DNA from 2 places in the Falsirhodobacter halotolerans genome. Region 1 is predicted to be linked to the other one. Evidence: riboswitches for the same ligand, from Rfam matches in the RefSeq annotation. Region 1 holds a riboswitch; the other holds the start of a gene.

The links. Region 1 has a riboswitch for thiamine pyrophosphate ahead of thiB (thiamine ABC transporter substrate binding subunit). Riboswitches for the same ligand answer to the same signal wherever they lie in the genome.
Region 2: linked by a shared signal. The riboswitch ahead of thiD (bifunctional hydroxymethylpyrimidine kinase/phosphomethylpyrimidine kinase) and the one ahead of thiB (thiamine ABC transporter substrate binding subunit) in region 1 are both predicted to bind thiamine pyrophosphate.

The regions. Positions count from the first base shown of each region.
Region 1 covers NZ_JALJAZ010000001.1:27,298-34,725, reverse strand. Annotated here, with positions in the region: gene pyrF (orotidine-5'-phosphate decarboxylase) at 1-355, shown strand, start outside; gene MU449_RS00175 (hypothetical protein) at 404-694, opposite strand; gene aroC (chorismate synthase) at 752-1,852, opposite strand; TPP riboswitch at 1,950-2,047, shown strand; gene thiB (thiamine ABC transporter substrate binding subunit) at 2,075-3,043, shown strand; gene MU449_RS00160 (thiamine/thiamine pyrophosphate ABC transporter permease ThiP) at 3,019-4,521, shown strand; gene MU449_RS00155 (thiamine ABC transporter ATP-binding protein) at 4,550-5,206, shown strand; gene MU449_RS00150 (cytochrome c1) at 5,194-5,808, opposite strand; gene MU449_RS00145 (cytochrome b) at 5,805-7,052, opposite strand; gene petA (ubiquinol-cytochrome c reductase iron-sulfur subunit) at 7,049-7,428, opposite strand, start outside.
Region 2 covers NZ_JALJAZ010000001.1:738,475-745,902, reverse strand. Annotated here, with positions in the region: gene MU449_RS03985 (multidrug efflux RND transporter permease subunit) at 1-372, shown strand, start outside; gene MU449_RS03980 (efflux transporter outer membrane subunit) at 369-1,712, shown strand; gene MU449_RS03975 (hypothetical protein) at 1,709-1,873, opposite strand; gene MU449_RS03970 (YeeE/YedE family protein) at 1,870-2,991, opposite strand; gene MU449_RS03965 (sulfurtransferase) at 2,988-3,908, opposite strand; TPP riboswitch at 4,157-4,261, shown strand; gene thiD (bifunctional hydroxymethylpyrimidine kinase/phosphomethylpyrimidine kinase) at 4,338-5,129, shown strand; gene MU449_RS03955 (FAD-dependent oxidoreductase) at 5,126-6,085, shown strand; gene thiS (sulfur carrier protein ThiS) at 6,069-6,263, shown strand; gene MU449_RS03945 (thiazole synthase) at 6,266-7,027, shown strand; gene MU449_RS03940 (thiamine phosphate synthase) at 7,024-7,428, shown strand, end outside.

The sequences.
Region 1 (7,428 bases):
CACCTCGCTGGACCGCGCCGATCTGGACGCGAACCTGATCCGCCCCGGCGATCTGGCCGAGATCACATTGGAACGCGCCGCCCGCGCGCTGGAGGCGGGGGCCGACGGCGTCATCGCCAGTCCGCAAGAGGCGGCAATGATCCGCGGCCTGCCCCAGGCGACCGGCAAGCTGATCGTGACCCCCGGCGTGCGCCCGACCGGCGCCACCTTGGGCGACCAGAAGCGTGTGGCCACGCCGGCGCAGGCCATCACCGACGGGGCCGACCATATCGTCGTGGGCCGCCCCGTCTGGACCGCCCCCGACCCGCAGGCCGCCGCACGCGCCATTCTGCGCGACCTTCCTCCCCGCGCATGAAAAAAGGGGCAGCGAAACGCTGCCCCCCTTCCCTTCAGATCATACCGATCAGGGCGCAGTCGTGGTCGACTCCGTCGTGCCGGTTTCTGGTGCCACGGTCGTATCCGGGACCACGGGCGTGGTTTCGGTCGTCGGGGCGGTCTGTTCGGTTGCCGCCGGTGCGGGCGGGGCCGTCGTCGTGTCGTTGCCGCCGGCAAAGGCGAACCAAAGGATCGCCAGAAGCGCGATCACTGCGGCGACGATCAGAAAAATCGAACTTCCGGAACGCTCCGTGTGCACTTGCTGCACAACGTGCGGGGATTCACGTTCAAGACGGTCGTCATTGCGATAGTCGGACATTGGTAGTCTCCTCTGTCTATGCCCCCCAACACACAAAGACGCGAGAAGGTTCCCGCCCTATCCGATCCGGCCGCGCACCCCGCCCGTCTGCCCCCGATCCAGCAGCAGATGGTCCAGAAGAACGGTCGCCATCATCGCCTCGGCCACCGGCACGGCGCGGATGCCGACGCAAGGGTCGTGACGGCCCTTGGTGACCAGATCCATCTCCTGTCCCGCCTCGTTGACGGTGCGTCGCGGGGTCAGGATCGAACTGGTCGGTTTCACCGCAAAGCGCACCACCACATCCTGCCCCGTGGAAATCCCGCCAAGGATGCCGCCCGCGTGGTTCGACAGGAATTCCGGCCCATCCGGGCCCATCCGCATCTCGTCGGCATTGTCGCGCCCCGTCAGGGTGGCGGCCGCCATGCCCTCGCCGATCTCCACCGCCTTGACCGCGTTGATCGACATCATCGCCGCCGCAAGATCGGTGTCCAGCTTGCCATAGATCGGTGCGCCCAACCCCGCCGGCACGCCCGAGGCGACAACCTCGATGACCGCGCCGACGGAATCGTGGTCCTTGCGCAACTGGTCCAGATACTCGGCCCAGGTCGCCGCCATCACCGGGTCGGGGCACCAGAAGGGGTTGTCGCCCACCGTGCCGATGTCCATCCGCGTCCGGTCGATCGCATGTGCGCCCATGCGCACCATCATCCCGGTGATCGTCAGATCCGGCGCCAGCGCCGTCAGCGCGGCCCGCGCCACGCCCCCCGCCGCCACCCGCGCCGCCGTCTCCCGCGCCGAGGAACGCCCACCGCCGCGATAATCCCGCAGCCCGTATTTCAGGTGATACGTCAGGTCCGCATGGCCGGGCCGGAACGCCGTCGCAATCTCGCCATAATCTTTGGACCGCTGATCGGTGTTCTCGATCATCAGCTGGATCGGGGTGCCTGTGGTCCGCCCCTCGAACACGCCCGACAGGATGCGCACGGCATCGGGTTCGCGCCGCTGCGTGGTGAAACGGCTGGTGCCGGGCTTGCGCCGATCCATCCAGACCTGCAGCCCCGCCTCGTCCAAAGGCACGCCGGGGGGGCAGCCATCCACGGTCGCGCCCAGCGCCGGCCCGTGGCTTTCGCCCCATGTGGTCACGCGGAACAGATGTCCGAAGGTGTTGATGCTCATACCCGCCCCCAAGATCGTCGCCTTCAGCCATAGGGCAATCCCCGCGCGGGGAAAACCCGCTTCCCGCTGGACAGCGCCGGGCTTCCCCCCTAAGTCCTTCCTAACCTCGGGGTGCCTTCGGGCTGAGATGCGTGACGCGAACCCGTCGAACCTGATCCGGTTGATCCCGGCGGAGGGAAGGTGCGCCGCAAGGGCCGTCTTCCCCGATGTAAGGAGGATGACATGCGCCTTGTTCTTGCCCTGATCCTGTTCCCCCTCGCCGCCACGGCCCAGGACCGCCCCGTGCTGGACGTGCTGACCTATGACAGCTTCACCACCGAATGGGGTCCCGGCCCGCAGTTGAAAACGCTGTTCGAGGCGGAGTGCGGCTGCACGCTGCGCTTCACCGCCCCCGGCGACGCCGCCGCCGTCCTGTCCCGCCTGAAGCTGGAAGGCGCGCGCAGCACGGCGGATGTGGTCCTTGGCCTTGATACGAACCTGATGGCGGATGCCAAGGACAGCGGGCTGTTCGTCCCCCTTGCCACGATCCCCGACACCGACCTGCCGGTCGATTGGACGGACGACACCTTCGCCCCCTTCGATTGGGGCTGGTTCGCCTTCATCCACACCACCGACATCACCCCGCCCACCAGCTTCGAGGATCTGGCCGCCTCCGATCTGCAGGTGGTGATCCAGGATCCGCGCTCCTCCACCCCCGGTCTTGGGCTGGCGATGTGGATCAAGGCGGAATACGGCCCCCGCGCGCCCGAAATCTGGGCCGCGCTGGCCGACAACATCCTGACCGTGACCCCCGGCTGGTCCGAGGCCTATGGCCTGTTCACCGAAGGCGAGGCGGACATGGTTCTCTCCTACACCACGTCGCCCGCCTATCACATTCTGGCCGAAGGGGACGACACCAAGGCCGCCGCGATCTTTCCCGCCGGGCATTACCTGCAGGTCGAACTGGCGGGAAAACTGGCCGCCACCGATCAGCCCGATCTGGCGGACCGCTTTCTGACCTTCCTTCTGACCCCCGCGGCGCAAGAGGTCATCGCCACCACGAACTGGATGTATCCCGCGCGCGCCGTGCCGCTGCCCGAGGGATTCGACCGCCTTCCGCGCCCCGAAAAAACCATCTTCCTGTCACCTGACGATGTCCGCGCCCAGCGCGACGCCGCGATTGCCGAATGGCAGGCCGCGCTCTCGCGTTGATCGTCGGGGCGGCGGTTCTGGCGCTGACGCTGGGGCCGCTGATCCTCGTCGCCCTTCACGCCGAAGGGGGGTGGAGCGCCGACCTCTCGGCCCTGCGCTTCACCTTGGTGCAGGCGGCGTTGTCGGCGGTGATATCCGTGGCCCTTGCCATTCCCGTCGCACGGGCGCTGGCGCGGCGGCGGTTTCCGGGGCGGCGGGCGCTGGTGGCGCTTCTGGGGGCGCCGTTTCTGTTGCCGGTGATCGTGGCGGTTCTGGGGTTGCTTGCGGTGTTCGGGCGATCGGGGATCCTCAATCAGACGCTGGGGGGCTTCGGTCTGCCCGCGATCCGCATCTATGGCCTGCACGGCGTGGTGCTGGCGCATGTGTTCCTGAACATGCCGCTGGCCGTGCGCCTGATCCTGCACGGCTGGCAGGCGATTCCGGCCGAGCGGTTTCGGCTGGCCACGGCCCTTGGCCTCGGCCCGCGCGGGGTGCGTCGGCATCTGGAACGCCCCATGCTGGTCGAGGTTCTGCCCGGCACGCTGGTCCTGATCTTCGTCATCTGCCTGACCAGCTTTGCCGTGGCGCTGACCTTGGGCGGGGGGCCGAAGGCCACGACGCTGGAACTCGCCCTTTATCAGGCGCTGCGGTTCCAGTTCGATCTGGGCCGCGCGGCCAGCCTGTCGGCGCTGCAATTCGCCCTGTGCGGCGCGGCGGTGCTGATCGCCGCCCGCGTCGCGGTGCCGGGGGGCTTCGGGCGCGGGCTGGACCGGGCCGTCGCGCAAGGTCCGGCGGGTTGGCGGATGGGGGTGGACGCGGCGGTCATCGCGGCGGCGGCGGCCTTTCTTCTGGTACCGCTGGGGGCGGTGGCCCTGCGGGGCGCGCCCGCGCTTCTGGATCTGCCGTCATCGGTCTGGGGGGCTGCGGGCCGTTCGGTGGGGATCGCGCTGATCTCCACCGCGCTGACGGGGGGGGCGGCGCTCGCGCTGGCTCTCACACCCGGGCGGTGGGTGGAGGTGGTGGCGATGCTGCCGCTCGCCGCTTCCAGCCTCGTGATGGGAACGGGGCTGTTTCTGGGACTGTTCCCGTTCCTGGCGCCCGAGGTCGTGGCCCTGCCGGTGACGGTTCTGGTCAACGCCACTTTGGCGCTGCCGTTTGCGTTTCGCATCCTGCGCCCTGCCGCGACCTCGCTTGCGCGGGATTACGGAATGCTGGCCGCTTCGGTGGGCATGACCGGTCTGGCCCGCCTGCGTTGGCTGACCCTGCCGCGTCTGGCCGGGCCGTTGGGGTTTGCGGGCGGGGTGACGGCGGCGCTGTCGATGGGCGATCTGGGGGTGATCGCGCTGTTCGCGGCCCCGGACGCACCGACCCTGCCGCTCTTGGTGCAGCAGCTTCTGGGCGCCTATCGCATGGATCAGGCGGCGGGGGCGGCGCTCTTGCTGGTGATCTTGTCCTTCGGCCTGTTCTGGATGTTCGACAAAGGGGGGCGCCGTGCCTGATCTGACCTTGGACCGCGTGACCCTTGTGATGGACGATTTCCGGCTGAGCGCCGACTGGTCTGTCGGACAGGGCGCGCGCGTGGCGGTGCTCGGCCCTTCGGGGGCGGGGAAATCGACGCTGCTGATGATGCTGGCGGGGTTTGTCGCGCCCACGTCCGGCGCGGTGCGCTGGGGCGGGCAGGATCTGTCCCGCACTCCGCCCGACCGCCGCCCCATGACGATCCTGTTTCAGGACCAGAACCTGTTCCCGCATCTGACGCTGGCGCAGAATCTTGGGCTTGGCATCTCCCCCCGCCTGCGGCTGTCCCGCGCCGATCATGCGCGGATCGCGGCGGTTCTGGACCGTGTGGGGCTTGCGGGGCTGGAGGCGCGCCGTCCGGCACAGGTGTCGGGCGGCCAGCAGGGGCGCGCCGCCCTGGCCCGCGCGCTGCTGCGCGACCGGCCCGTGTTGCTGCTGGACGAACCCTTTGCCGCCCTTGGCCCGGCGCTGAAGGCCGAGATGCTGGATCTTGTGCTGGACACCGCGGCCGAGAAAACGGTGCTGATGGTCACGCATGACCCGGCCGACGCGCGCCGCATGGGGGGCACGACCGTCGTGGTGGCGGACGGATCCGCCCATCCGCCGGCCCCCACCAAAGCCCTTCTGGCCGATCCGCCGCCCGCGCTGCGCGATTACCTCGGCTGACGCCAGACCGACCGCACGGTTGCGAACAGCAGCCCCGCCAGCAGCGCCAGAAAACCGATCGCGACCAGACCCGTCCGCCGCCGCTCCACCAGATTTGGATCCGCCGCCCATTGCAGAAAGGCCGCGACATCCGTCGCCTCCCCCCCCTCCAGCGCCACGGGGGGCATCGCCACCCACCCCTCGGGCGCGGCGGGATTTTCGTAAAGGAAGACGCCGCCGTCCTCCCGCTCCGCCCCGGTATAGCCTTCAAGATAGGCGCGGATCGCCCGCGCGCCGCCATCGCCGGTGAGGCCGCCCCAGGCCTTCGCCATCAGGCTCAGGTCCGGGGCCTCGGGCAGGGCGGAGGGGGGGAAGTGGTCGGTCACCGCCAGCCCCAGCCCTTCGGCCATGGCCGAAGGGTCCATCGCCGGGCCGTCGCCGTTCGCCAGGGACCGGATCGTCACATGGCGCAGGCCGTGACAGGCGGCGCAGGTGCCCACGAACACCTCCGCCCCCCGCTGAAGCTGGGCCGGGTCATAGGTGCCGAGCGGCCCCTCGAACGGAAACTCCTGCGCGGCGGCGGGGGTGGCGAGGGCCAGCGTCAGGGCCACGGCACGGATCATGCGGCCTCCACGCTGGGGGGAAGGGCGCGCGTGCGCTCCCACCGCGACAGGAGGGGCAGCAGGATCAGGAAGAATCCGAACCAATAGGCGGTGCCGATCCATGTCAGAACCAGCGCCGCCCCCTCGGGCGGAAGGGCCCCGCACACCGCCAACATCGCGAAATCCGCCGCCAGCAGCAGCGCCGCCACCCGGAACACGGGGCGATACCGGGCCGACCGCACCGGCGCGCGGTCCAGCCACGGCAAAAAGGGCAGGACCAGCAGCGATCCGGCCATCACCAGCACCCCCAAGAACGCCGCATCCACCACGCCGAACGTCGCCCAGTCCACCGCCATGACCAGCCACAGATCGGGGGTGATCGCCCGCAACATGGCAAAGAAGGGCAGGAAATACCATTCCGGCACCACGTGACCGGCGGGCAGTCCCGCCTCGGTCACCGTTTCGGGATGCAGGAACAGGCCGGGCAGAAAGGCGGTGACGGCGGCGAACAACGTGAAAATCACCGCCAGCGCGAACAGCTCCTTCACCACCATGAAGGGCCAGAAGGGGCGGGTGTCCCCCGGATGGTCCCGCCGCGCCTCCACCCCCGAGGGGTTGTTGTTCCCCGCCACATGCACGCCCCAGACATGCAGGACCGTCAGCAGAACCGCGATCCCCGGCAGCAGCCAGTGCAGCACGAAGAACCGCGTCAGGGTCGGGCCCCCCACCGCCGGCCCGCCGAGAATCCAGGTCTTCAACCCCTCGCCCACGACCGGAATTGCGCCGAACATACCCGCGACCACCGTCGCGCCGCCCACGCCCATCTGGCTCCACGGCAGGACATAGCCCATGAAGGCGGTGGCCATCATCAGCACATACAGCACCATGCCGATCAGCCAGGTCATCTCCCTCGGGGGTTTGTGGCTGCCGTAATAGATGCCGCGGAAGATGTGCAGATAAATGGCCAGAAAGAACAACGAGGCGCCGTTGGCGTGGACCGCACGGATCAGATGCCCGCTCGGCACATCGCGCATGATGCGTTCCACGCTGGCGAAGGCCAGGTCGGGGCTGGCGACATAGTGCATCGCCAAGGCCACGCCGGTCGCGATCTGCAGCCCAAGGCAGACGACCAGCACCATGCCCCAGACCCACATCCAGTTCAGGTTCACCGGCACCCGCGCCGTCATCGTGTGGTGGATCAGCCGCCCAAGGGGCAGGCGCGCGTCCATCCAGCGGCCAAAGGCGGTGCGGGGGCGATAGGTCACGCAGGTTCTCCCAGCCGCAGCATCCCCGGCGCGTCGAACCGCGCCAGGGGAATGGCCAGATTGCGCGGCGCAGGCCCCCGCCGGATGCGGCCCGCCGTGTCGTAATGCGACCCGTGGCAGGGGCAGAGCCAGCCGTCGTAATCGCCCCGCCCATCCCCCACCGGCACGCAGCCCAGATGGGTGCAGATGCCCAGCATGACCAGCCATTCGCCGTCCGCATCCAGCGTGCGGTTTTCGTCCGTCGCAGGCGCGTCGGGTGGCAGATTGGCATTCTCGGCAAAGCCGTCGGGCAGATCGTCCAGCGGCACGGCGCGGGCCTCGGCAATCTCGGCCTCTGCCCGCCGACGGATGAACACGGGACGGCCCTGCCATTCGA
Region 2 (7,428 bases), 710 kb from region 1:
GCGGCCTTGCTGACGGGGCAGTCGAACGACGTCTATTTCAAGGTGGGGTTGCTCACCACCATCGGGCTGGCGGCAAAGAACGCCATCCTGATCGTGGAATTCGCGGTCGATCTGCAAAAGCAGGGGATGACCCTGCTGGACGCCACGGTGGAGGCCGCGCGCCAGCGGCTGCGCCCGATCCTCATGACCTCGTTCGCGTTCATTCTGGGGGTCGTGCCGCTGGCCACCGCCACGGGCGCGGGTGCGGGGGCCCAGAACGCCATCGGCATCGGCGTTCTGGGGGGGATGATTTCGGCCACGATCCTTGGCATCTTCTTCATTCCCGTCCTGTTCGTCTTCGTCCGCCGCCTGTTCCAGAGAAAATCCGCATGATGTTCCGCCCCCTGCCCGTCCTTGCCTGCCTTGCCCTTACGGCCTGCGCCGCGGGGCCCGACTACACCGCCCCCGAAATCGGCCTGACCTCCACCTTCGCCGAAGGGGATGCGGGCCCGATCGGACAGGTGGGGGCGCGCCGGTGGTGGACGGACCTGAACGATCCCCTTCTGAACGATCTGGTGACGCGCGGTCTGGCCCAGAACCTGAGCCTTGCGGCCGCCGAGGAGCGCATCGCGGCGGCGCGGGCGGCGTTGGCCCAGACGGGGGTGCGGGCGGCCGTGGATGGCGGGCTGTCGGCCGGGTCCACGCGCGGGGGCAGCGATGTGCAGGCGGCGGGCACCCGCAGCAGCACGACGCTGACCGCCGATATCGCCATCGACCTGTTCGGTCGGGTGGCCCGCGCGCGGCAATCGGCGGCGGCGGATCTGGGCGCGGCCGAGGCGGGGGCGGGCGTCACGCGGCTGGCCTATCTGTCGGGGATCGTGGGCGCCTATATCGAGGCGCGCTATGCCCAGAATGCCCTTGCGCTGACGCGGCAGACCATCACCACCCGCGAACGCACGCTGGAGATCACGCGCAACCAGCGGGCCTCCGGTGCCGCGACGGAACTGGATGAGGCCCAGGTGCTGGCCCTTCTGGACACCGCCCGCGCCGACATTCCGCGGCTTGAGGCGACCTTCCTCTCCAATGTCTACGCCCTGGCGACCTTGCTGGCGGAACCCGCCGCCCCGCTGGTGACCCGAATGCAGCGCGGCGCGCCCCAACCCCGCCCGCGCGGCACCGCCGCCACCGGCATCCCCGCCGATCTGGTGCGCAACCGCCCCGATGTGCGGCAGGCCGAACGCCAGTTCGCGGCGGCGGTCGCGGATGTGGGGGTGGCGGCGGCGCAGATGTATCCCTCGCTGTCCCTGTCCGGTTCGGTGACCGAAGGCGGCAACAGCGCGTGGAGCTTCGGGCCCTCGATCACCCAGGCGATCCTTGGCCTGCCGCGTCAGCGCGCCGCCCGCCAACAGGCCGAAGCGCAGGCGCGCGAGGCCGAGATCGCCTGGCGCGCCGCCGTTCTGGACGCGGTGGAGGATGTGCAGACCACCAACAGCACCTGGCGGCGCGACCAGCAGCGCGCGGCGCTTCTGGGCCGGTCGGTCGGATCCTATGACCGCGCGCTGACCCTGTCGCAGGAGAATTTCTCGGCGGGGGCGCTGTCGCTTCTGGACCTGCTGGACACCGACCGCGCCCTGGCGCAGGCGCGGCTGGCCGAGGCGGCGGCGATCCGCGACGTGGCGGTGAACTGGGCGACGCTGCAGGTCGCCCTTGGGGCCGGGGCGTTCGCGCGTTAATTCGGCAGCGCGCCGCAGAACCCGCCCGAGGCGGTGACCCCGGACCCCAGGGCCAGCATCGGCGGGGCGACCCAGGGGTTGGGCGGGGCGGCCCGCAGGTCCAGCAGGACGACGGCGGCCACAAGGGCCAGCGCCAGCGGGGCGGTGACGCGGCGGGTCATGCGCGCCCCTCCATTCCCAGCCACGGGCGCAAGCGGACGCCGATCATCGACCCCGCGAACCCGGCGGCGAACCAGACCCAGCCATGCAGGCTGCCGGTGGAGATGCCGGAGAAGAACGCCCCCACATTGCACCCGAACGCCAGACGCGAGGAGTATCCCAGGAGCAGCCCCGCCACCACCGTCGCCACCCAGGCGCGGGCGGGCAGTTTCGGCACCGGCTGCGACAACCCGCCCGTCCGCCATGCGGCGATCAGGAACGCGCCGCCGATCAACCCGATATTGGTCAGCGAGGTGACATCGGTCAGAACGCTGGCCCCAAGCCGTGCGGCATTGCCGGGCGCCGCCCAGAAGCCCGAGGCGGACAGGTCCATCCCCACCGCCTGCGCCCCCTTGGCCACCCACAGGCCAAGGCCATAGACCACCCCCCAGGGTTGGCCCGCCACGATCAGGTTCCCCACCGCCAGCGCCGCCACGATCCCCGCCGCCCACAAAAGGCGACCGGGAATGCGCCGCGTGCCGGGGGCCGCCACCGCCAAAAGCACCGCCGCGACCACCGCCAGAAGGATCAGCGTCACCACAAGCCCGCTTGTGCCCTGCAGCACCAGAATGGGCAACGCGCCCAGATCGGTCCACCACAGCAGGTGATACGACCCCGCAAAGCTGCCGATGGCAAAGAACGGCAGCGCCAGAAGCCCCACCGGATTGCCGCTGCCCGCATTGACCAGCGTGCCCGACCCGCAGCCCAGAACCACCTGCATCGCCGCGCCGAAGACGAAGGCCCCCCCCGCCATGGCCCAGCCAATGGGGGCCTGCGCGCCTACCAACTCTCCCGCATGGGCGGCCAGCAGGGGAAACGCCACGACCGACACGAGCCCGATCGCCAGAAGCTGCGCAAGGATCCCCGACGGGTCGCGCCGCAGGATCATCGCCCGCCACGGCCCGGCGAAGCCGAAGCGCAACCCCTCAAGCGTCATGCCGATGCCAAGGCCAATGGTCAGCAGAAGGCCATAGCGCGCGCCTGCGAAAACGGACACGGCGGCGATCACCGCCACCGCCCCCGCGATCAGCCCAAGACGGGGCGCGATCCGCCCCGCATCCGTCATCGGAACCGCCGTCATCCGTTCGAGCCCCGCACCTGCCGCACAAGATTGTCCCACAGGCTGGGTTCGTTCTGCATGGCGCCGCCCGTCTGGGAATAGCCGACCATGGATTCGGGATAGAGTTTGACGTTGGGCAGGCCCGCCACCTCGGACAGGGCGAACCATTCGGTCGCCGCCCAATGGCCGGTGTTGCAGAAGGACACGACCTCATCCCCCTGCCCGATCCCGGCCTCTGCGGCCACGTCACGCGCCGTGTCGGCCCCCGCCAGACGCGGGGTGCCGTCGAAGAAGCCCGAATGCGGCACGCTTTGCGCCAGGGGCAGCGTTCCCGGTTTCGCCGCCGCCGGATGGGCCTGCGCCCCGTCGAAGAACGGCGTCGGGCGCGCGTCGATCAGGTGGGCCGTGCGGTCGCCCGCGACGATGGCGTCCACCTCGTCGCGCGTGGCCAGCCACTGGTCGGAAAAGGTGACATCCACCGTGGACGGCGTCGGCGCAACGCCCTCGGTCTGGACCGGCTGGCCCGCATCGCGCCACGCATTCATGCCACCGTTCAAAATCGCCAGTTGGCTGACACCGGAGGATTTGAGGGTCCAATACACCCGCGCCGCCGCCCCGAAATCGCTGTCATCCTTGCCCTGGTGCACGACGACCACGGGCCTGTCCAGCGTCACGCCAAGGGCGCGCAGGCGGGATTCCAGCTCCTCCTCCGGGACCAGCGCGCCGGGGTTTTCCGCCGGACCGCGGAACAGGCCGTAAGGCGCGGGGATCGCGCCCGGAACGTGCCCCGCCTCATACCCCGTCTCGCGGATATCGAGGATCAGGGGCGCGGACCCTTCGGCCGCCAGATCGGCGGGGGTCACAAGCGGGCCGATATCGGCAACCGCCAGTCCGGTGGTGCCCAACAGGGCCAGCGTGGCAAGAAGGGTGGTTTTCATGTCGGTCCCCTGACGGTTCGGGTTTGGCGTCATGTTGGGCATTTCGGGTCAGGTGGCAAGATGTGACGCCGGTCCTGCCCCGCCGCGTTCGGGAACGATATTCCACGCTGGCGACAGGCACCCCGGACAATCCCGCCCGAATACCGTCTGAATGGACGAATGTCCCAATCCTGACATGCATGTGAACCAACCTTCTTATTTCGCCCACCCCCGCTTGCATCGGCGGCGACAGGCGGCTAGCGTCAAGGGACTACTCGTTGGGGCGTCCCGTCTGGGGGCTGAGAGGTGCGATGCACCGACCCATCGAACCTGATCCGGGTCATGCCGGCGGAGGGAACGAGTGTGCAGCGACCCGCGCGGGGGACATCCCGCCCGCATATGTTGCAGACCCCCGTTCGTCATGGCCCATTGGCACGAAGGATGGCGGGCATGACCCCCACGGCGATGACGATAGCAGGCTCCGACAGCGGCGGGGGCGCGGGCATTCAGGCGGATCTGAAGACCTTTGCCGCGTTCGGGGTCTTCGGCACCAGCGCGATAACGGCGATCACCGCGCAGAACACGCGCGCGGTCACCCGGGTCGATCCGGTCGCCCCCGCGACGATCGCGGCGCAGATGCGCACGGTGCTGGCGGATATCCGCATCGACGCGGTCAAGATCGGGATGGTGGGGGATGCCGCGGCGATCGCCGCCGTCGCCTCCGCCCTGCCCGACCGGCCCGTGGTGCTGGACCCCGTGATGGTGGCGAAATCGGGCGATCTTCTGTTGCCCGAGGATGCGGTGGACGCGATGGTTGCCCATCTTCTGCCCCGCGCCACGGTGCTGACCCCCAACCTGCCCGAAGCGGCCCGCCTGACCCGCCTGCCGCTGGCCGGGACCGAGGCCGCGATGCTGGAGCAGGCCCGCGCCCTGCGGGCCATGGGCGCGGCCTTCGTCCTGATGAAGGGCGGCCATGCCGAGGGGCCGGTCTGTGTCGATCTTCTGGTGGGCGACGGGGTGCACCGACTGGCCGCCCCCCGGCAGGCCACGCGCAACACCCACGGGACCGGCTGCACGCTTTCGGCAGCCATCGCCGCCGGGCTGGCCCGCGGGCAGCCGATGGAGGAGGCGGTCACCCGCGCGCATCGCTGGCTGCAAGGGGCGATCGCCGCCGCCGATGGGCTGGGTCTGGGCCACGGCCACGGTCCGGTTCACCACTTTCATTCGGGGGGGCCGCAATGATCACCGTTCAAGGCGCGGGCGTCTTGGGCCTGTGCATCGCCACCGAACTTCGCGCGCGCGGGGTGCCCGTGCAGATCGCCGCCCGCCCGCCGGGGCCGGAGGCGTGTTCATGGTATGCGGGCGGAATGCTCGCCCCGTTCTGCGAAGGGGAGACGGCGGAGGAGCCCGTCCTTCGTCTGGGCCAGGAGGCTGTCGACTGGTGGGCGGCGGCGGGCGTGCCCGTCACACGGCGCGGCACATTGGTGATCAGCCCCGCGCGGGACCGGGCCGATCTGGAACGGTTCGCCCGCCGCACGACCCACCATCGCCGCGTGACGGGCGAGGACATCGCCGCGCTGGAACCCGCGCTGGCCGGACGTTTCCGCGAGGGGCTGTTCTTCGAGGGGGAGGCGCATCTGTCGCCCCGCACGGCCCTTTCCCATCTGGTGGCGCGGCTGACCGAAGGGGGGGTCCGGTTCGACGCGCCGCTGGACGGCCGGATCGTGGACACCCGGGGCCGCAGCGCCCGCGACCGCCTGCCCGACCTGCGCGGCGTGCGGGGGGAGATGGTGGTTCTGCGCTGCCCCGAGGTGACGCTGACGCGGCCCCTTCGCCTGCTGCATTCGCGCATCCCGCTCTATCTCGTGCCGCGCGGCGACGGGATCTACATGCTGGGGGCGACGATGGTGGAATCGGGGGCCACCGGCCCCATCACGGCCCGCGCGCTGCTGGAAATGCTGTCCGCCGCCTATGCCCTCCACCCCGCCCTGGCCGAGGGCGAGGTGATCGAGACGGGGGCGAACGCCCGCCCCGCCTTTCCCGACAACCTGCCCCGCCTGCGCCGGATCGGCGGCACGCTGTTTGCCAACGGCCTGCACCGGCACGGCTTTCTTCTGGCCCCCGCCATGGCGCGGATGGCCGCCGACCACCTGACCCAAGGAACGATACCGGAGTTCATGGATGAACATCACGATTAACGGCACCCCGCACGACCTGATCGCCACCAACGTCGAAGGCGCGCTGAGCGAGGCCGGGTTCACCGGCAAGGTCGCGACCGCCCTGAACGGGGCCTTCGTGCCCAAAGGCCTGCGCGCCACCACCCCCCTGACCGAAGGGGCGGCGCTGGAGGTTCTCGCCCCGATGCAGGGGGGCTGATCATGCCCGTCTTTTACGGAACGAAGGTGAACAGCCCGCTGATGCTGGGCACGGCCGGATACCCCTCGCCCAAGATCCTCGCCGATGCGTTTCGCGCATCAAAGGCGGGCATTGCCACCGTGTCCCTGCGGCGCGAGGCAGGGGGCGGGCAGGATTTCTGGAACCTGATCCGCGACCTTGGCATCCGTGTCCTGCCCAACACCGCCGGATGCCATTCGGTGCGCGAGGTCGTGACCACCGCCCACATGGCGCGCGAGGTGTTCGACACCCCGTGGATCAAGCTGGAGGTGATCGGCCATGCCGACAGCCTGCAACCCGACCCCTTCGCCCTGGTGGAAGCGGCGCAGATCCTGACGGCGGAGGGCTTTCAGGTCTTCCCCTATTGCACCGAGGATCTGATCCTGTGCGAACGGCTGGTGGAGGCGGGGTGCGAGGTTCTGATGCCCTGGGGGGCACCCATCGGTTCGGGCCGGGGGTTGAACAACCCTTACGGCCTGCGGGCCCTGCGCGCCCATTTCCCCGACGTGCCGTTGGTGGTGGATGCGGGGATCGGCCTGCCCAGCCATGCAGCCGCGGCGATGGAGATGGGGTATGACGCCATCCTTCTGAACACCGCCGTGGCCAAATCGGGCGATCCGGCGGCCATGGCGCGGGCGATGTCCCTGGCGATCGAGGCGGGCCGCGCCGCCCATCTGGCCGACCCGATGGAGGCGCGCGACATGGCCGCCCCCTCCACCCCCCTGATCGGAAGGGCCTTCCTGTGATCCTGCCCCGCTTCTATCCCATCTTCGACAATGCCGACTGGATCGCCCGCGCCCTGCCCCTTGGTGTGCGGATGGTCCAACTGCGCGTGAAGGACCGCGACCCGCGCGAGGATATCCTCCGCGCCCGCGACCTGTGCCGCGATGCAGGCGCGATCCTTGTGGTGAACGACCATTGGGAACTGGCTTTGGACCTGAACTGCGACTGGGTCCATCTGGGACAGGAGGATCTGGACACCGCCGACCTGCCCGCCCTGCGCCACCGGCTGCGCCTTGGCATTTCCACCCATGATCAGGCCGAACTGGACCGCGCCCTGGCCTGCCGTCCCGATTACATCGCGCTTGGCCCCGTCTGGCCCACCATTCTGAAGAAGATGAAATGGGAACGGCAGGGCGTCGGGAAA